2 regions of the Streptomyces hamibioticus genome follow, and region 2 is predicted to be linked to the other one. Evidence: riboswitches for the same ligand, from Rfam matches in the RefSeq annotation. Region 2 holds a riboswitch; the other holds the start of a gene.
What was found. A riboswitch is a leader RNA that binds a small molecule or an ion and turns the genes downstream of it on or off. The one in region 2 is predicted to bind thiamine pyrophosphate.
Positions count from the first base shown of each region.

Region 1: linked by a shared signal. The riboswitch ahead of ACLGIH_RS09140 (thiamine ABC transporter substrate-binding protein) and the one ahead of thiO (glycine oxidase ThiO) in region 2 are both predicted to bind thiamine pyrophosphate.

Region 1 covers NZ_JBKKQY010000001.1:2,070,176-2,080,541, forward strand. The annotation lists gene ACLGIH_RS09115 (LOG family protein) at 1-834, shown strand, start outside; gene ACLGIH_RS09120 (LAETG motif-containing sortase-dependent surface protein) at 1,041-1,778, shown strand; gene ACLGIH_RS09125 (maleylpyruvate isomerase family mycothiol-dependent enzyme) at 1,843-2,682, opposite strand; gene ACLGIH_RS09130 (ABC transporter ATP-binding protein) at 2,708-3,736, opposite strand; gene ACLGIH_RS09135 (ABC transporter permease) at 3,775-5,376, opposite strand; gene ACLGIH_RS09140 (thiamine ABC transporter substrate-binding protein) at 5,415-6,452, opposite strand; TPP riboswitch at 6,579-6,684, opposite strand; gene rlmN (dual-specificity RNA methyltransferase RlmN) at 6,744-7,850, opposite strand; gene ACLGIH_RS09150 (phosphatidate cytidylyltransferase) at 8,236-9,399, opposite strand; gene frr (ribosome recycling factor) at 9,399-9,956, opposite strand; gene pyrH (UMP kinase) at 10,098-10,366, opposite strand, start outside.
Region 2 covers NZ_JBKKQY010000001.1:5,591,449-5,601,814, forward strand. The annotation lists gene ACLGIH_RS25340 (class II 3-deoxy-7-phosphoheptulonate synthase) at 1-78, shown strand, start outside; gene ACLGIH_RS25345 ((2Fe-2S)-binding protein) at 250-477, shown strand; gene bfr (bacterioferritin) at 518-1,006, opposite strand; gene ACLGIH_RS25355 (sulfite oxidase-like oxidoreductase) at 1,199-1,846, shown strand; gene ACLGIH_RS25360 (deoxyribonuclease IV) at 1,872-2,750, opposite strand; gene pknB (Stk1 family PASTA domain-containing Ser/Thr kinase) at 2,938-4,869, opposite strand; gene ACLGIH_RS25370 (thiazole synthase) at 5,219-6,013, opposite strand; gene thiS (sulfur carrier protein ThiS) at 6,017-6,244, opposite strand; gene thiO (glycine oxidase ThiO) at 6,241-7,443, opposite strand; TPP riboswitch at 7,441-7,552, opposite strand; gene ACLGIH_RS25385 (avidin-fold protein) at 7,604-7,954, shown strand; gene ACLGIH_RS25390 (NAD(P)/FAD-dependent oxidoreductase) at 7,987-9,237, shown strand; gene ACLGIH_RS25395 (Rv2175c family DNA-binding protein) at 9,424-9,789, shown strand; gene thiE (thiamine phosphate synthase) at 10,033-10,366, shown strand, end outside.

The sequences.
Region 1 (10,366 bases), 3.5 Mb from region 2:
TCCCCCGGCGGCCTGTACACCGGGCTCGACGAGGGCTACGACGCGACACCGGACGCCCGTGCCTACGCCTGGTTCCAGCGGACGAAGGCGGACGGCGACGTATTCGCCTCCATGCTGCGTGCCGTCCACGACGACGCCGTCTCCGACGCGATCGACGAACTCCTCGCCGGCGCCCGGGTGGTGGGCGTCATGGGCGGCCATGCCATGGCCCGCGGCACCGAGCCCTACGCGGGCGCCGCGCGCCTGGGCCGGGAGCTGACCCGCGCCGGCTTCACGGTGGCCACCGGCGGCGGGCCGGGCGCGATGGAGGCGGCCAACCTCGGCGCCTACGCCGCCCCGTTCGACGACGGCATGCTGGACGATGCCCTGCTGCTCCTCGCCAAGGCGCCCTCCTACGTGCCGTCGGTCACCGACTGGGCGCGTGCCGCGTTCGAGGTGCGGGAGCGCTGGCCGGACGGCGGCGCCTCGGTCGGCATCCCGACCTGGTTCTACGGCCACGAGCCGCCGAACGCCTTCGCCGCGCACATCGCCAAGTACTTCTCCAACGCCACCCGCGAGGACGGCCTGCTGGCCCGCTGCACCGCGGGCGTGGTGTTCCTGCCGGGCGCCGCCGGCACCGTACAGGAGGTCTTCGACAGCGCGACGCCGAACTACTACGAGTCGCGCGGCGAGCCCACCCCCATGGTGCTGGTGAACGAGGCGCACTGGACGGAGCGGCTGCCGGCCTGGCCACTGCTGCGGGCGCTGGCCCACGGGCGGTCGATGGAGTCCCGGATCGCCCTGGTCGACCGGATCGAGGACGCCCCGGCTGCGTTGAAACGTGTCGTCGGTTAATAAGACGGCAAAGCCAACGCCCTTGACCGGCATATGCGTTGACACTGCTTATGCAACGCTTATAGACCAGTGGGACTCCTGGGTGCTGATGCCGTGTCAGCAGACGACAGCGGCTCTCGGCAGTCGTCGGCAGTCATGGGCAGCTGTCAGCGGTGTCGGCGCCCTGTCCACCCCCCGCATCTCTGCGCATCCTGTAAAGGACCAACGTGGCAGTCCTGTCCATATTCAGCCGCACGGCGTCCCGCCGTGGCGTCCGCGCCCTCGGCGTCGCCTCCGCCTCGCTCGCCCTGGCGGTCGGCGCCGCGGGCAACGCGCTCGCCTGCGACATCAGCGAGTTCTCCGCCGCCGCCGTGTGCGACGGCACCAAGGGCGTCCTCACCGTCACCGACAAGGACCCCGCCGGCATCCCGGCGACCGTCAGCGTCTACCTGCAGAACAACGGCGCCGACGCCAAGAAGGTCGGCGAGCAGGTGGTCAAGGGCTCGCGCGAGGGTGTCACCATCACCTTCGCCGAGGACTGGAAGCCGAACGCCGAGTACCGCATCCACGTCAAGGCCGCGGGCTACGTCGACGAGGACATCAAGCCGAACCTCGTCACCCCGGCGACCGCCTGCGCGAAGGAGGACAAGCCGACCCCGACGCCCACGCCGACGCCGACGCCGTCGGAGAGCTCCTCGTCCCCGGCCGAGGAGTCCGAGGCCCCGGTCCCGTCCCCGTCGAGCCCGTCGACCCCGTCGGCCCCGGCGGCGTCGGAGAGCGAGAGCACGGCTCCCGCGGGCACCGCGAGCAACGCCCCCTCGCCGGCCGGTGAGTCCCACCTCGCCGAGACCGGTGCGGATTCCAACACCGGCCTGATCGCCGGCATCGCGGCCGCCCTGGTCGCGGTCGGCGGCGGCGCGGTCTTCCTCGGCATGCGCCGCCGCGGGACCAACGGCAACCGCTGACCCCGCACGCACGGCACCCTGACGGCCCGTCCCCGGTGCGGGGCGGGCCATCGCCGTCCCACCCTCACTCGAAGGTCGCCCGCTCCAGCCAGAACTCCAGCAGCTTCCGGTCACCGAGCACCTCGAGGTCCGGACTGTCCAGCGGTATCCGCCGGTAGAAGGCGAGCAGCACCGAGGTGAGCGGCCCGCGCAGCGCGACGGTCGCCTTCTCGTGACCCCGGCGCCAGGTGACGCCGTCCTCGGCCAACTCGACGAGCCTCCCCCACCCTTCGGGCGGGGGGAACCCCATCTCGCTACGCTCGGCGTTCAGCTCGGGCGGGGTGTCGGTGGCGTGCAGATGGATCGACCGGCCGGGCAGGCGCAGCTCCCGCGCCGGCGAGTCGGGCAGCTCCCGCTGCAGGAGCCGCACGATCCACAGCCATTCGTCCACCGCGTCGGCTGCCACATCGGGCGGGACCGCCTCGAAGGGCCGGCCCGCGGCCAGGACCGCGTCCGCGTGGTGGACGACGAGTTCGTGCGTCATCCGACGGGCCCAGAAGCCGGAGGTGTCGACCCCGGACCACGTCCACACCCGCAGGTCCGGCCCGGCCTCCCGCAGCGCGGCCACGACCGCCTCGCCGGACTCCGTCAGCCAGGTCTCCAGCGCGGCGGCGTCACCGCGCGCCTCGGGCCCCTCGCTCCCCGGCACCCGCTCGATGGGGACCTCCTCCTGGGCCCGGGTGCGGACGATCCATTCCACCCAGCGCAGGGCCTGCCCCGTATGCCGGACCAGCTCCTCCAGGGTCCAGTCCGGGCAGGTCGGCACGGTGGCGGACAGGTCGGCACCGGAGGCCAGCACCGACCTGAACTTCCCCGTCTGCCGGGTGATTTCGTCGCAGTAGCGGTCGTGTGCGAGGACTGTCATGCCGCTCACCCTACGAGCGGAGTGCTCACCCGAGCACCACGATTTCCGCCACGTCGAACTCCACCCCGACCCGGTCCCCGACCTCGGGCGCGGCCCGCAGCGCGCATGCCGCCTCCAGCCGGGGCGCGTCCCGCGGCTGGAGGCGCACGGCGACATGGGTGCCCCGGAAGGTTCGGGCGGCGACCGTGCAGGGCAGGCCCGCGTCGGCGGCGACGAGCCGGACCCCGGCGGGACGCACGAGCACCGTCCGGGTGCCCTGCGGGGAGTCCTCCGGCACCGGCAGCTTGCCCCAGGGGGTGTCCGCGGCCTGCCCGGCGACGGCCGCCTCGACCACGTTGTCGAAGCCGAGGAACCGCGCCACGAAGGCGTCGGCCGGTCGCTGCCAGACCTCGAGGGGCGTGCCGGACTGGGCGATCCGCCCGTCCCGCATCACCACGACCCGGTCGGCCAGCGCGAAGGCCTCGCCCTGGTCGTGGGTCACGGCCAGCACGGTGGTGCCCAGCCGGCCGAACAGCTCCCGCAGTTCGACGACCAGCCGTTCGCGCAGCGAGCGGTCGAGCTGGCCGAGCGGCTCGTCCAGCATCAGCAGCCGGGGCCGGGGCGCGAGGGCACGGGCCAGCGCCACCCGCTGCTGCTCCCCGCCGGAGAGCCCGGCGACGGCCCGGCGGGCGGCGTCCGGCAGCCCCACCAGCTCCAGCAGCTCGCCCACCCGGCGCCGCTGTTCGGCACGGGAGGCACCGCGCATCCGGGGGCCGAAGGCGACGTTCCCGGTCACGTCGCGCTGCGGGAAGAGCTGGTGGTCCTGGAACATCAGCCCGACCTCGCGCCGGTGCGCGGGCACGCCCGTCTGGTCCCGGCCGTCGAGCAGCACCCGCCCGGCGTCCAGCGGCTGGAGCCCGGCCACCGCCCGCAGCAGCGTGGACTTGCCGCTGCCGCTGGGCCCCAGCACGCACACGACCTCGTGCTCGGCGACGCCGAGGTCGACGGCGTCCAGCACCGCCCGCCCGCCGAAGCGGACGGTGGCGCCCTCGAGGCCGAGCAGGCTCGGCCGCATGTCCGGCCGCTCGTCCGGCAGCGCGTCTGGCCGCATGTCTAGAACTCCCCGCTCCGGTCGGTCCGCAGCCGCTCCAGGACGAGCAGCGCCACGGCGCACACCAGCATCAGAATCGTCGAAAGGGCCATCGCCTGGCCGTAGTTCAGGTCTCCGGGACGGCCCAGCAGCCGCGCCACGGCGACCGGCAGCGTCGGGTTGTCGGGCCGCGCGATGAACACGGTCGCCCCGAATTCACCGAGCGAGACGGCGAACGCGAACCCGGCGGCGATCAGCAGCGCCCGCCGCACCAGCGGCAGGTCGACCTCCCGCCAGACCCGCCAGGGCGACGCCCCCAGCACGGCCGCCGCCTCCCGCAGCCGGACGTCCACCGCCCGCAGCACCGGCAGCATGGTCCGCACCACGAACGGGACACCGACCAGTGCCTGCGCGAGCGGCACCAGGATCCAGGAGGACCGCAGGTCCAGCGGCGGCTCGTCGAGGGCGATCAGGAACCCGAAGCCGACCGTCACCGCGGACACCCCGAGCGGCAGCATCAGCAGCGCGTCGAAGCCGCGCACCAGGCGGCCGGCGTCCCGGCGGGCCAGCGCGGCGGCGGCCAGCGAGCCGACCGCCACGGCGATGGCGGTGGCGGCGACGGCGTACTGGAGCGAGTTGCCGACCGCCTCGATCGGCGGCACCAGGAAGGCGCCGCCGTCCTCACGGGTCAGCGCCCGGTAGTAGCCGAGGCCGGGCGCGGCCAGGGACCGCTCGACCAGTACCGCGAGCGGCAGCAGGAGCAGCAGGGCGACGGTGACCAGGACCCCGGCCAGCAGCGCCCACTGCCCGCTCCCGCGCGGCCGGCGGGCGGCGACGGCCGCGTCCACCAGCTTCAGGGCGCTCTCCCGCCGCCGTACGGTCCAGGCGTGCACGGCGAGGATCGCGGCGACCGCGGCGAACTGGATCAGAGTCAGCACGGCGGCCGTGGACAGGTCGAAGATCTGCGAGGTCTGCCGGTAGATCTCCACTTCCAGGGTGGCGAAGGTGGGCCCGCCGAGGATCTGGACGATGCCGAAGGAGGTGAAGGTGAACAGGAACACCATCAGCGCGGCGGCCGCCACGGCGGGCGCCAGCGCGGGCAGCGTGACCCTCCGCCAGGCCCGCAGCGGAGACGCGCCCAGCATCCGGGCCGCATCCTCCTGCCGGGGGTCGAGCTGCGACCACAGGCCGCCGACGGTGCGGACGACGACGGCGTAGTTGAAGAAGACGTGCGCCAGCAGGATGGCCCACACGGTGGTGTCCAGCCGCAGGCCCCACAGGTCGTCGAGGAGTCCGCCGCGCCCGACCAGCGCCAGGAAGGCCGTACCGACGACGACCGTCGGCAGCACGAACGGCACGGTGACCATGGCCCGCAGCACCTGCTTGCCGGGGAAGTCCAGGCGGGCGAAGACGTAGGCGCCGGGCAGGGCGATCAGCAGGGTCAGCGCGGTGGAGGCCAGGGCCTGCCAGGTGGTGAACCACAGCACGTCCCGGATGCCGGGCCGGGTCAGCACCTCGCCGATCCGGCCGAGGTGCCAGAGGCCGTCGGCCCTGAGGCCGCGCGCGACGATCGCGGCGACCGGGTAGGCGAAGAAGACCGCGAAGAACGCGACGGGCCCGGCCATGAGGGCGAGCCGCGCCGCGTTCCCCCCGCGGCGGGTGACTACTTCAGTACGAGCGACGTCCACGACTTGACCCACTCGTCACGGTGGTCGGCGATCCTCGCCGGGTCCATGGTCCGGGGTTCGTCGACGGCCGGCGCGAACTTCTTGAACTCGGCGGGCAGCTTCGCGTCGTCCAGCACCGGGTGGACGAACATGTTCAGCGGCAGGTCCTCCTGGAACTTCCGGCTGATCAGGAAGTCGATGAGCGCCTTGCCGCCCCCGGGGTTCTTCGCGTTGCTCAGCAGCCCGGCGAACTCGGTCTGCCGGAAGCAGGTGCCGGTCGCGACACCCGTGGGGGCGGTGTCCGGCTTGGGGTCGGCGTAGATCACCTCGACAGGCGGGGAGGAGGCGTAGGAGACGACGAGCGGGCGGTCGCCGCCGGCCTGCTTGCCGCCGGCCGAGCCGGAGAACTCCTCGTTGTAGGCCTGCTCCCAGCCGTCGACGACCTTCACACCGTTGGCCTCGAGCTTCTTCCAGTAGCCCTGCCAACCGTCGTCCCCGTACTCGGCCACCGTCCCGAGCAGGAAGCCGAGCCCCGGAGAGGAGGTGGCGGCGTTCTCGGTGACGAGCAGGTTCTTGTACTGCGGCTCGGTCAGGTCGTCGAGGGAGTCGGGCGGGGTCAGCTTGTGCTTGCTGAAGTACGCCTTGTCGTAGTTGACGCAGATGTCGCCGTAGTCGACGGGCGTGACCCGGTGCTTGCCGTCGATCTTGAAGGACGCGTCGATCCGGTCGAGGCCCTTGGCCTCGTACGGCTGGAACAGGCCGTTGTCCAGGGCCCGCGAGAGCAGTGTGTTGTCGACGCCGAAGAAGACGTCGCCCTGGGGGTTGTCCTTGGTCAGGATCGCCTTGTTGACGGCCTGCCCGGCGTCGCCGTCCTCCAGGACCCGGACCTTGTAGCCGGAGGCCTTCTCGAAGTCGGCGATTACGTCCTTCGACGCGGCCCACGAGTCGTGGCTGACGAGGGTCACGGTCTTGGTGTCGCCGGATGCCTGCCCGCCGTCCTCGGACGAACCGCACGCGGCGAGGCCGCCGGCCATGCCGAATGCGGCGACCGCCGCGGCGACGCGCCTGGTGGTGTTGCTCACTGATTCCTCCTGGGTGACCAGGAGAAGACGCGGCCCTGCCCGGAAGCCCCTGGTGGAGTTCCGGGCAGGGCGCAACAGCTCGAGTGATGACCGATCTCCCTACCCAGAATGACCTGGGCCAGGTTCGGAGGGTCTGCGGCCGGTGCCGCACTCTCAGCGCTGTGGCGCTCCCCTGTCGGAATTGCGTGGGATATGACGATGTCAGCAGTATGAAGTTGTGAAGGTGTTCTTACGACGGTCAGATTACCGCTCGCTCGCGGCGAGCTGACCACACGCCCCGTCGATCTCCTGGCCACGGGTGTCCCGGATCGTCACCGGCACACCATGGGCGGCGATGGCCTCGACGAACGCCTTTTCGTCCTCGGGGCGCGAGGCGGTCCACTTGGAGCCGGGCGTGGGGTTGAGCGGGATCAGGTTGACGTGCACCGGCCTGCCCTTGAGCAGCCGCCCGAGCCGGTCACCCCGCCAGGCCTGGTCGTTGATGTCCCGGATCAGCGCGTACTCGATGGACAGCCGCCGGCCGGACCTGGCGCTGTACTCGAAACCGGCGTCCAGCACCTCCCGGACCTTCCACCGGGTGTTCACCGGGACGAGGGTGTCGCGCAGCTCGTCGTCGGGCGCGTGCAGCGAGATGGCCAGACGGCACTTGAAGCCCTCGTCGGCGAACCGGTGGATGGCCGGGACCAGGCCGACCGTCGACACCGTGATGCCGCGCTGGGACAGCCCGACGCCGTCGGGCTCGGGGTCGGTGAGCCGGCGGATGGCGCCGACGACGCGGTTGTAGTTGGCGAGCGGCTCGCCCATGCCCATGAACACGATGTTGCTCAGCCGCGCCGGACCGCCGGGGACCTCCCCGTCCCTGAGCGCCCGCATGCCGTCGACGATCTGGTGCACGATCTCGGCGGTGGACAGGTTGCGGTCCAGGCCCGCCTGCCCGGTGGCGCAGAACGGGCAGTTCATCCCGCAGCCGGCCTGCGAACTGATGCACATGGTCACCCGGTCCGGGTAGCGCATCAGCACGGACTCGACGAGCGTGCCGTCGAACAGCTTCCACAGCGTCTTGCGGGTGGTGCCCTGGTCGGTCGACAGATGCCGGACGACCGTCATCAGATCCGGAAGCAGCGCCTCCTGGAGCCGGGACCGGGAACCGGACGGGATGTCCGTCCACTGCTCCGGGTCGTGCGCGTACCGCGCGAAGTAGTGCTGCGAGAGCTGCTTGGCACGAAACGGCTTCTCACCGACAGCGGCGACCGCCTCCTTGCGCTCGGCGGGCGTGAGGTCGGCGAGATGCCGCGGCGGCTTCTTGGCTCCGCGCGGGGCGACGAAAGTGAGTTCTCCGGGCTTAGGCATGACTCAACCAGTGTCGCAGATCGATTCCGCGGCCCCGCCCGGTCGCCGGTGCCCGGAGGCGCGCATCACGGTGAGATGCTGTCCAGGAAGTCGAGGACGGTTCGCACGATCCGGTTCCTGCGCCGGTGCGCCGGGCCGCAGTACCGCAGCCTGCGCCAGCGTCGGCGTGGTTGCGGGACCGGCGTTCCGCGCCAGTCGCACGGCCACGTCCGGCTCCTCGGTCCCCCGGTCATGCACTCCCCCGCGCTTGGCCTGCTCCCGCGTACTCCGCCTGCTTCCCGGCGCTACGGCTGCGCCCTCACCACAGTCACGCCCCCTACCACGGCTACGGCGCAGGCCCGCGCCTCGTGGGCGGCGGCCTGCGCCGGAAGACGGCGGCCGGGCGTCAGCCCGAGCCGACGAAGATGACCAGCAGCAGCCACACCACCGGAGCCGTCGGCAGCAGCGAGTCCAGGCGGTCCATGATGCCGCCGTGCCCCGGCAGCAGCGTGCCCATGTCCTTGATGCCCAGGTCGCGCTTGATCATCGACTCGCCGAGGTCACCGAGTGTGGCGCTGGCCGCGACCGCGAGGCCGAGGAGCAGGCCCTGCCACCAGGCGCCGTCGTCGATCAGGAACTGCATGCACAGCGCGCCCACGGCCATCGCGAAGGCGACCGCGCCGAGCAGGCCCTCGCGGGTCTTGCCGGGGCTGATGCGCGGGGCGAGCTTGGTCCGGCCGAAGCGCCAGCCCACGGCGTACGCGCCCGTGTCGCTGACCACGGTCAGCAGCAGGAAGGTCAGCACCCGCCACGGTCCGTCGTCCGCGGTCAGCATCAGGGCGACGAACGTGGCGAGGAACGGCACGTAGAACGCCGCGAAGAGGCCCGCCGTGACATCTCTCAGGTAGTTCTCCGGCGGTTCGGTCATCCGCCAGACCAGCACCGCCAGCGCCGTGAGCGCCATGGCGACCCACGCCCCCTCGGCGCCCCGCACATACCCGGCGACCACCATCGCCGCGCCGCCGAGCGCGAGCGGGACCAGCGGTGCCTTGATGTCCTTGCGCTCCTGGAGCCGCTTGGTCAGCTCCCACAGGCCCACCACGACCGCGACCGCGATCACGCCGACGAACACGGCCTTGACGACGAACAGCGACGCGACGATCACCACGCCGAGTCCGACACCGACCCCTATCGCGGCGCCCAGATCGCGCCCCGCGCTCTTCTTCTGCGGCGCCGGCTGCGGCGCGGGCGCCGGCTGCGAGGCGTCGGGCATGGGCTCCGGTTTCTGCGGCGCCGCCGGGTACGGCTGCGCCGGCGAGGTGTCGTCGTGGAACGTCTCGTCTCGGAACAGAGGGCCGCTCAGCCGGGCGGCCCCCCGGTCGTCATCCTGGTCTCCGCCGTCTTCGGGTACGCCGGGCACGATGGGCATGGGGCGAGTGTGCTGCGCGATGTACGCATCGTACGCGGGACCCGCCGGGGCGACCCCCTGGACATACCCCTGGCCAGATGCCTGACCGTCGGTCCCCCAGTACCCGGCTGGTGGCGGCGCGCCCCAGGAAGAGTCGTTCATCAGACCTCGAGCAGCTCCGCTTCCTTGTGCTTCAGGAGCTCGTCCACCTGGGCGACGTACTTCGCGGTGGTGTCGTCGAGCTCCTTCTCCGCACGGCGGCCCTCGTCCTCGCCGACCTCGCCGTCCTTGATCAGCTTGTCGATGGCGTCCTTGGCCTTGCGGCGCACGGAGCGGATGGACACCTTGGCGTCCTCGCCCTTGCCCTTGGCGACCTTGATGTACTCCCGGCGCCGTTCCTCGGTCAGCTCGGGGAACACCACGCGGATGATGTTGCCGTCGTTGCTCGGGTTGACGCCCAGGTCGGAGTCGCGGATCGCCTGCTCGATGTTGCGCAGCGCGCTCTTGTCGAAGGGCGTGACCACGGCCATGCGCGGCTCGGGCACGGAGAACGAGGCCAGCTGGTTGATCGGCGTCAGCGCGCCGTAGTAGTCGGCCACGATCTTGTTGAACATCGCCGGGTGCGCACGGCCGGTGCGGATCGCGGCGAAGTCCTCCTTGGCGACCACGACGGCCTTCTCCATCTTCTCCTCGGCCTCGAGGAGGGTCTCTTCGATCACCACTTGCTCCTGCGTGTCTTGAGTAGGCCCGGCTGCGGTTCCTTGTCGGGGCGGCGGCCGGCTGCGTCGCGTCTTCTTCCTGCACGGTTCCCGACCGGCAGGACATTGTCCATCCCCCGGCCGGGCTCCGTGGTCATCCGGTCAGGCCCGGCTGCCCTGGTCACCCACAAGCGTGCCGATCTTCTCACCCTTGACGGCGCGGGCGATATTGCCCTCCTTCAGGAGTTCGAAGACCACGATGGGGAGCTTGTTGTCGCGGCAGAGGGTGACGGCGGTGGCGTCGGCGACCTTCAGGTCGCGGGTGATGACCTCGCCGTAGCCGAGCGCGTCGAACTTCACGGCGTCCGGGTTGGTCTTCGGGTCGGAGTCATAGACCCCGTCCACCCCGTTCTTGCCCATGAGCAGCGCCT
Region 2 (10,366 bases):
GCCTGCGACCCGCGGCTGAACCGCAGCCAGTCGCTCGACCTGGCGTTCCTGGTGGCGGAGATGTACCGGGACCAGTGACGGTACGCCCGTTCGCGGGCGGGAAATGGGGCGCGGGTCACATACGATCCGCGCCCCCTCCACTTTTGCGGCCCCGGCCCGATGGGTAAGGTTAGGTTTGCCTCACCGATCAGTCGGGCCTCCGGTCATCGGTACGGCACGACCTTGTACCCCGTCCGGGAGGTGAACCGCGTGTTCGTCTGCAGCTGCTTCGGTGTCACCGAGGAACAGGTGAAGAGCCACGCGGCGGCCGGCGCGTGCACGCCCCGGCAGATCGCCTCCGCCTGCAAGGCCGGCACCGACTGCGGCGGCTGCGTACGGCGTATCCAGGCGCTGCTCGGCCGTGGGGCCTGCCCCCGCCGGCAGCTGGTCGACCAGGGGGAGCCCGCGCTCGTGGCGGAGCTGCCCGAGGCGGCCTAGGGGGTCCGGGACGCCGAGGACGGCCCCGGAGCGAGCTTCGTCAGGAGGCGTCCGGCTGGGACTGCTCGATGACCGTCGACAGGTACAGCGACTCGCCCAGCTTCTCGATCAGGTCCAGCTGGGTTTCCAGGTAGTCGATGTGGTGCTCCTCGTCGGCGAGGATCGCCTCGAAGATGTTGGCCGACGTGATGTCGTTCTTGCCCCGCATCACCGCGATGCCCCGGCGCAGCCGGTCGATCGCCTCGACCTCGATCTCCCGGTCGGCCTGGAACATCTCGGTGACCGTCTGCCCGACCCGGACGTGGAACAGCCGCTGGTAGTTCGGCAGGCCGTCCAGCATCAGGATGCGGTCGGTGAGCACCTCGGCGTGCCGCATCTCGTCGAAGGACTCGGCGCGCGTGTACTTGGCGAGCTTGGTCCAGCCCTTGTGGTCCTGCAGCTTTGAGTGCAGGAAGTACTGGTTGATCGCGGTCAGCTCGGCGGTCAGCTGCTCGTTGAGGAATTCGAGGACCTCGGGATCGCCCTGCATCGCATGGGCTCCTTCCGCACGGGGAACTGGCAGGTTGCGCCGCATGATTGCACCGGCGGCGAAGATCGTCCAGTAAGTCTTGACTTAGTAAGTAAGTACAGGCTTAGTTGCAATTGCCGGGGTTGGGGTTGATTGCCAGATATTGCGCTTGCCCGTTCGGGAGCATCACCACCGGTCTGTCAGGATGGAGGCATGGGTCAGCCGGTGGGACGCGAACAGGGAGAAGGCGGTACAGGAGGAGCGGTACAGCCCGAGCTCCCGCCGGGGCAGCGGCTGCAGCGCGGCTGGCCCGTCACGCATTACGGGCCGGTCCCCAAGTTCCGCCCGGAGCGCTGGGAGTTCCGGGTCTTCGGCGCCACCGCCGACGGCGAGAAGCACAGCTGGGACCACGAGGAGTTCACGGCCCTGCCGTACACCACCGTCGTGGCCGACCTGCACTGCGTCACGAAGTTCAGCATGCTCGGTTCCGAGTGGGGCGGCATCCCGGCCACCACGATCCTCGACCTCGCCCCGCCCGCGCCCGCCGTCACCCATGTGATGGTGTGGGCGGAGTACGGATTCAGCTCCAACCTCCGGCTGTCCGACTTCGCCGCCGAGCGCACCCTGTTCGCCACCCACAAGGACGGCGAGCTGCTCACCGCCGAGCACGGCTTTCCGCTCCGGCTGATCGTCCCCCACCTGTACGCCTGGAAGGGCCCGAAGTGGGTCCGCGGCGTCGAGTACATGACCGCCGACCGCCGCGGCTTCTGGGAGGAGCGCGGCTACCACAACATCGGCGATCCATGGCGGGAGCAGCGCTACTCCTACCAGGAGGAGCCCGGGGACGGCCCCGAACTCTGAGCGGGCTCTCCCTCGGGGGAGCCGGTCAGCCGTCGCGCAGCTTCTTCAGCCGCTCCACGTCCCCCGCGTGCCCCTCCTTGCCGCCCGGCGTCTCGATGACCAGCGGTACGCCCGCGGTCGCCGGGTGCGTCATCAGCTCCCGGAACGGGTCCTCGCCGATGTGTCCGGCGCCGATGTTCGCGTGCCGGTCCTTGTGCGCTCCGGCGACGTCCTTGGAGTCGTTGGCGTGGATCAGCTTCAGCCGGCCCTCACCGACCGTGTCCACGAGCAGGTCCAGCGTCCGGTGCATGCCGTCCGGCCCGGCCAGGTCGTGCCCGGCCGCGAAGACGTGGCAGGTGTCCAGGCACACGCCCAGTTTCGGATGGGCGTCCAGCGCCTCGAAGTACGGCCCGAAGTCCCAGGTGCGGGAGCAGAGGGAAGCGCCCTGCCCGGCGGTCGACTCCAGCAGCACGTACGGGTCGTCGTCACGGGTCAGCTCGTCCAGCAGCGGCAGCATGTGCTCGCGCACCTGCTGCAGCGCCACCTCCCGCGCCCGGCCGCCGGTCGCGCTGCCCGTGTGCACCACGACACCGAGCGCGCCGATCGCACGGCCGCGCCGCAGCGAGTGCCGCAGCGACTCCACCGACCGCTCCACGGTCGCCTCCGTGTGCGAGCCGAAGTTGATCAGGTACGGCGCGTGCACGTACGCGGGGATCGACTCCTCCGCGCAGGCCGCGCGGAACGCCTCGTCCTGTCGCGGGTTGCCCACCGGGGTGGCCCAGCCGCGCGGGTTGGCGACGAAGACCTGGACCGCCTCCGCCTTCAGGTCACGGGCGTAGGGCAGCCCCACGGAGTGCAGCCCGCCGGCCACGGGCACATGGGCGCCGACCGGGTTGCGGGAGGGGCCGGAATGTTGCGTGTTCACCCGTCCAGGGTGTCATGCGGACGGCGCTGCTCCGTCAACGGATGGCCCGGCTCCGTCAGCGGCCGGGCGCCACTCCACCGGCGCCCTGGCCCGACTGCGTCGGCGGCCGCGGCCCGCTCCGCCGGCATCCCGGGCCGGCTCCGTCATCGGGCGGGTCCGGCTCCGTCCGCGGCCGGGCCCGGCTCCCTCACCGGATGGTGATGGTGATCGTCGAGCCCTTCGGGGCCGTGTCCCCGCCCGCCACGGACTGCTTCTTGACCGTGTCGCCGAACAGCCCGAGCAGCCCCCGGTCCTCCTTGACCCGGAACCCGGCCTCCTCCAGCTCCTGCCGGGCGTCGTCGACGCTGTCACCGACCACGTCCGGGACCTCGATCATCTCCGGGCCCTTGGACAGCGTCAGCGTCACCGTGTCGCCCTCGGCGGCCCGGCTGCCGCTGTCCGGCGTCTGCCGGGCGACCTGCCCCGCGTCGTGCTCGGAGTTGATCCGCTCGGCCGCGGTCTTCACCTTCAGACCGGCGTCCGCCAGCTCGGCCCTGGCGTCGTCGAGGTCGTCCCCGGTGACGTCCGGCACGTCGATCGGCCGGCCCTTGCTGACGGTGAGCGCGACCGCCGACCCCGCGCGCACCTCGGTGCCCTGCTTCGGGTCCGTGGAGATCACGAACCCCTGGGGGACGTCCTCGCTGAACGCGCGGTTGATCATGCCCGGCTCCAGTCCGTCCTGCTTGAGCAGGGACCGGGCCCGGTCCAGCTTGTAGCCCGCCAGATCGGGCAGCTTCACCGTCTCCGGGCCGTCGGAGATGGTGAGCGACACGGAGTCGTTGCTGCGGATGCGGGAGCCCGCCTCCGGGTCGGTGCGCATCACGGAGCCGCGCCGCACCGTGTCGCTGTAGGCGTGCTCGACCTTGCCCACGTCCAGCCCGGCCTCCGCCAGCCGGTCCCGGGCCTGCGCCTCGGTCTTCTCCAGCAGCGGCGGGACCTTGGTGAACTGCCCGGAGTTGATGTACCAGACGCCGGCGCCCACGCCCAGCACCAGCAGCACGGCCACGACGATCGCCATGGGACCGCGCGGTACGGCCGAGCGGCGGCGGGGCGGAGGCGGCGGCGGGGTCCGGAACCGGCTGGTGCGGTCGAGACCGTCGCCCTCCGCCCCGTCCTCCTCCCGGACGGGCAGCGGCCGGGGCACGGTCAGCGCGCGCGGGATCACGCTGGTGCGGTCCTCGGCGTTGTCGTGCTCCGCGGTCAGTGCCTGCGGCGGCACCGCGTCGAGCTGGTCGTCGCCGAGCCGTGCGCGGGCGTCGCGGGCCTGCGCGAGCAGCGCCACCGCGTCGTGCGGGCGGATCTCCGGATTGCGCGCGGTCGCCGAGGCGACCAGCTCGTCCAGTTCGTACGCCGTCCCCGGCACGGCGGCCGAGGGCGGCGGCACATCCTCATGGAGGTGCTGGTAGAGCACCTGGGCGGGGGAGTCCCCGCCGTGCGGCCTGCCGCCGGTCAGCATCTCGTACAGCACCACGCCGCACGCGTACACGTCGACCCGGGGATCGGCGGTGCCGTGCTCGATCTGCTCGGGCGCGAGGTAGGAGACGGTGCCGAGGACGGAGCCGGTCGTGTTGGTGACGGTGTCCACGGCCCGGACGAGACCGAAGTCGGCGACCTTGACCCGGCCGTCGTCCCCGATCAGCACGTTCTCCGGCTTCATGTCCCGGTGCACGAATCCGGCGCGGTGGGCGGCGCCGAGCGCGGCCAGCACCGGCTCCAGGATGTCCAGCGCGGCCCGCGGCTGCAGCGCCCCGCGCTCGCGCAGCACGTCACGCAGGGTGCAGCCGGAGACGTACTCCATGGCCAGGTAGACGTACGCCCCGTCGGTCCCCTGGTCGAAGACCTGCACGACATTGGGGTGGGCGAGCCGGGCCACCGACTTGGCCTCGCGGATGAACCGCTCGACGAAGGAGGCGTCGGCCGCGAGCGTCGGGTGCATCACCTTCAGCGCGAGCACGCGGTCCAGGCGGGTGTCCACGGCCCGGTAGACCGTGGCCATCCCGCCGACCGCGATCCGCGCGTCGACGCGGTACCGCCCGTCGAGCACCTGCCCGACCAGAGGGTCCTGAAGGGTCGTGTCCACGCAGGTGAGTGTACGAGCCGCCAAGGACACCCCGCCGCCCCGAAGCCGATCACCCCCACGACTGCAGCGCACCTGTGACGCACCCCACGCAGACGGGCCACGCACGGAGATGGGCCCCGCAGGGAACGCGCCCCGCAGGGAACGCGTCCGCACACGGAGCCGCCCCACTCACGGAAACGGGCCCATGCACGGAAACGGGCCCCCGCAGGGAACGCGTCCGCGCACGGAGCCGCACCCACCCACGGAAAGCCGCCGACGGTGCTCGGCCCCCACGGGCGAGGCCCACCTCCTGCCCGACTGGAAACGGGTGGTGCGTGGGCGGGCGGACCAAACGGAAGAACCGCGCCGCTCAGAACGCGGGCCGCTCAGGATCCAACCGGGCCAGCCCCTCCCCGGGAGAGGACGCCGCCGCAAAGTGCCGCCGCGGAATCCGCCCGGCCAGCCGGGCCAGCCGCCCCGCCTCCACGGCACTCCGCATGGCGGCGGCCATGAGCACCGGCTCCTGAGCACGGGTGACCGCCGAGGCCAGCATCACCCCCGCGCACCCCAGCTCCATCGCCAACGCCGCGTCCGACGCCGTACCGGCCCCCGCGTCCAGAATCACCGGCACGCGCGCGTGCTCGACGATCAGCTGGAAGTTGTGCGGGTTCCGGATCCCGAGCCCGGACCCGATCGGCGACCCCAACGGCATGACCGCGGCGCACCCCACGTCCTCCAGCTTCCGCGCCAGCACCGGATCGTCGTTCGTGTACGGCAGCACCGTGAACCCGTCGTCGACCAGCGTCTCCGCCGCCTCCAGCAGCTCGATCGGGTCCGGCAGCAGGGTCCGCTCGTCGGCGATGACCTCCAGCTTGATCAGGTCGGTGCCCAGGGCCTCGCGCGCGAGGCGGGCGGTGAGCACCGCCTCCCCGGCGGTGTAGCACCCCGCCGTGTTCGGCAGCACCCGGATGCCGAGCTTCTCCAGCACCGACAGCACCGACCCGTGCACGGTCGGGTTCACCCGCCGCATGGCGACCGTGGTCAGCTCCGTCCCGGAGGCCACCAGCGACCGCTCCAGCACGTCGAGGCTGGGCGCCCCGCCCGTGCCCATGATCAGTCGGGACGTGAACGACGTACCTCCGAGGACGAAAGGATCGTCGGCCATGGGTCAGCCTCCCTGGACGGCGGTGAGGACTTCGACGCGGTCGCCCTCGGCCAGCGTGGTGGACGCCCATCGCGCGCGCGGGACGACGGTTTCGTTGAGTGCGGCCGCCACGCCGGACGGCGCCTCGGTGAGGGTCCTCACCAGGGCGTCGAGTGCGGTGCCGGGAGCCACCTGACGCGGCTCCCCGTTGACCGAGACGGTGACCGGGGTCTTCGTGACCGGGGTGTTCATGCCGACTGCTCCGTGAGTGCGGGGGCGGCGTCGAAGCGCCGCGGGGTGAAGGGGCGGGCCTCTTCGGGAAGCTCGCCCGTGGCCAGGACGTGCGCCATGGCGTCACCGGTGACCGGCGTGAGCAGCACGCCGTTGCGGTAGTGGCCGGTGGCCAGCAGCAGGCCGTCCAGCGCGGTCGGGCCGAGCATCGGCGCGTTGTCCGGGGAGCCGGGGCGCAGCCCCGCCCGGACCTCCGTGAAGGGCAGCTCGGTGAGGCCCGGGACCAGCTCGTGGGCGTCCCGCAGCAGCTCGTACACGCCCCCAGCGGTGACCGTGGTGTCCCAGCCCATCTCCTCGCTGGTCGCGCCGATGACCAGTTCGCCGTCCTCCCGGGGCACCAGATAGACGTGGTTGCCGCGGACCACGGCGCGCACGGTCCGGTTCAGCAGCGGCGCCGGGTGACGCGGCATCGTCAGCCGCACCACCTGCCCCTTCACGGGCCGCACCGGCGGCAGGACGTCCTCCGGGACGCCCGCCAGCCGCCCGCTGAGGCTGCCCGCGGCCAGCACCGTCCGCCCGGCCGCCAGCTCGGTGCCGTCGGCCGTGACGACCCCGGTGGCCCGGTCCCCGGTGACCGTGAGCCGCTCGGCCCGCACCCGGTGGAAGACCACACCCGCCCGCTCACAGGCGGTCACCAGCGCGCGGGCGAGGCGCCGCGGGTCGATCTGGTGGTCGCCGTCCACCCGCAGCCCCCCGCGCACGCCCGGCGCGAGCATCGGCTCCAGGCGTCGGCAGTCGCGCCCCGACAGCCACTCGGAGCCCAGGCCGGACTGCATCTGGAAGGCATGCAGTTCCCGCAGGTGGGCTCGGTCGTCGGCGTCGAGCGCGACGGCCAGCGTGCCGCACGCCCGGTAGCCGAGGTCCTGGCCGGTGGCGTCGCTCAGCTCGGCCGCGAACTGCGGATAGCGACGGGCCGAGGCGAGGTTCAGGGCGAGCAGGGTCTGCTCGCCGTAGTGCAGTTCCGTGACGGCGGCCAGCATCCCGGCCGCCACCTGGGCGGCCCCGCCGCCCGGCTCGGGATCCACCACGGCGGTGCCGAGCCCGCGCTGCGCGGACCGCCAAGCCGTGACCAGACCGATGATCCCGCCCCCGATGACGAGGACGTCCGACGTGCCCGCGCTACCGGTGGTACCCGTGGGCGGCGTGCCTGTGGGCGACATGGGTGTCCAGCCCCTCCCTTCGCCGGCATGACCCGGATCAGGTTCGTACGGTCGGAGGCCGCCAGCCTCCCTCTCAGCCCGGTGCGTCCGGGCTCCCGCGAGTGCCTTACGTTGGCCACCCTAACTGTCGTCATCCGCGTCTGTAAGGGAGCATCCGCCGGTGGCACGTTCGCTCGACGGTCTCGTCCTCACCCCGGTCGCCGACCAGGCGCCCGGTCAGGTGGGCACGCACACCCGGTTCACCTACCACGAGAAGGACGGCGAGATCTGGGCCGAGTACGCCGGCGGCGACGTCGTGCGCGGTCATCTGGTGGGCACGCGCGAGGGCGACCGGCTCGACTTCCGGTACGTGCAGCTCAGGACCGACGGCACCACGGCGTCCGGGCACTGCGTGTCGACGGTCGTCGAGCTGCCGGACGGGCGCGTGCGGCTGGAGGAGAGCTGGGAGTGGGAGTCGCGGCCGGGGCGCGGCACCAGCGTTGTGGAGCAGGTCACGGCGCACGACCACTGACTGACAACTCGTCAGGTGTCTATGGTGATCAGGTGAGCGAGCAGACGCAGGAACGGGCGCGGGAACGCGGCGCGCCGCCGGGGCACGTGGTCGTGGTCGGCGCAGGGATGGCCGGTGTGCAGACGGCGGTCGCCCTGCGCGAACAGGGGTTCGCCGGCACGGTGACGCTGATCGGCGCCGAACCCCACCAGCCGTACGACCGGCCGCCGCTGTCCAAGGCGGTGCTGCTGGGCACGGCCGAGGGCTCCGCCTTCGACGTGGACTTCGAGGCGCTCGGCATCCAGGTGCGCCTCGGCTGCGAGGCGCTCGGCCTGCGCCCCGACGCGCACGTCCTCGACACCTCCGCGGGACCCGTCCCGTACGACGTCCTCGTCCTGGCGACCGGCGCCGAACCGATTCGGCTGCCCGGCACCGAGGGCGTGCCCGGCGTCCATCTGCTGCGCACCCTGGACGACGCCGAGCGGCTGCGCCCGGTGCTGGTCCGGCAGCACGACATCGTGGTCGTCGGCGCCGGCTGGATCGGCGCGGAGTTCGCCACCGCGGCGCGCGAGGCGGGCTGTGCGGTGACCGTCGTGGAGGCCGCCGACCGGCCGCTCGCAGGGGCGCTGCCCGCCGAGGTGGCCGCCCCGATGACCGCCTGGTACGCCGACGCCGGCGCCGATCTGCGCACCCGCGCGCGCGTGGAGCGCGTCGAGCCCGGCGCGGTCGTCCTCGACGACGGCACGCGCGTGGCGGCCGGCGCGGTCGTCGTCGGCATCGGCGCCCGGCCCGCCACGGCCTGGCTGGCCGGCACCGGCATCGAGCTGGGCACGCACGGCGAGGTCGTGGCCGACGACCGGCTGCGCACCTGCCTGCCCGACGTGTACGCGGTCGGCGACTGCGCCTCCTTCCCCTCCGGCCGCTACGGCGAGCGGCTGCTGGTGCACCACTGGGACAACGCCCTCCAGGGACCGCGCACGGTGGCCGCCAACATCCTGGGCGCGGCCACCGGTGAGACACCGGCGGTCTACGACCCGGTGCCGTACTTCTGGTCGGAGCAGTTCGGGCGCTTCGTCCAGTACGCCGGTCACCACACGTCGGCCGACGCCACGCTGTGGCGCGGCGATCCGTCGGGGCCCGCCTGGACCGTCTGCTGGCTGCGCGAGGGCCGCCTGATCGCCCTGCTGGCCGTGGGCCGTCCCCGGGACCTGGCCCAGGGCAGGCGGCTGATCGAGTCCGGTGCGCGGATGGACCCGCGGCTGCTCGCCGACCCGGCCAGGCCGCTGAAGGCGGCGACGGCGTAGCGCGTGCCCCGCCGGGTGGTCCGCCGGGCGGCCCGCCAGGTGAACCACCGGACGATCCACCGGCTGATCCACCGGACGATCCACCGGCTGATCCACCGGGTGCCGGGGACGCCGGGGACTCACCCGTCCGCCCATGTCGGACGGGTCCGGCTTCCGACTGTCAGTGCCAGATGGCAGGCTGGAGGCGTGACCGAGATTGACGCAAAGATCGATGCTCTCGTGCCTGCCTGGCTCACCCTCCCCGACATCGCCGAGATGCTCGGCGTCGAGGTGACCCGCGTGCGGCAGCTGGTCAAGGAGGGCCAGCTCATCGCCGTACGCCGGGGGGAGAACAGGGCGCTGCACGTCCCCGCCGCCTTCATCGACGGGGACAAGGTGGTCAAGGGCCTGTCCGGGACCCTGACGCTGCTGCGGGACGACGGCTTCACGGACGAAGAGATGCTGGAGTGGCTCTTCACCCCCGACCCCTCCCTGCCCGGCACCCCCGCGCAGGCGCTGAGCGAGAATCGCGGCACGGAGGTGAAGCGCCGGGCCCAGGCGCTCGCCGTCTGACCCGGCATACCGACCGGCGTACGGGCCGCGGCCGGCCGGGGCCGCGGCCGCGGTGAACCGCGGCCCGTACGCCGCCGACAGCGGGCACGCCCGCATGTCACCGACAACGGCCCGGAGCCTCCGGTCCGGCATGGAAAGCGGCCGGAGCATCCGGTCCTCACCGACAACGGCCCGGAGCTTCCGGTCCGCCACCGGCACCGACCGGCTCGTCCGGTCCGCCACGACAACGGGGGACACCCACGCATGGCCGACACCGCAGTCACCGCCCGCGCCCGGCTCGCCGACGCCCGGCTCTACCTGTGCACGGACGCCCGCAGGCGCCAGGGCGACCTGCCCGAGTTCCTGGACGCGGTGCTGGCCGGCGGCGTGGACATCGTGCAGCTGCGCGACAAGGGCATGGAGGCGGCCGAGGAACTGGCGCACCTGGAGGTCTTCGCCGAGGCCTGCGCCCGGCACGGCAAGCTCCTCGCCGTCAACGACCGGGCGGACGTCGCCCACGCCGCCCGCGCCGACGTGCTGCACCTGGGCCAGGGCGACCTGCCCGTACCCGCCGCGCGCGCGATCCTCGGCGACGACG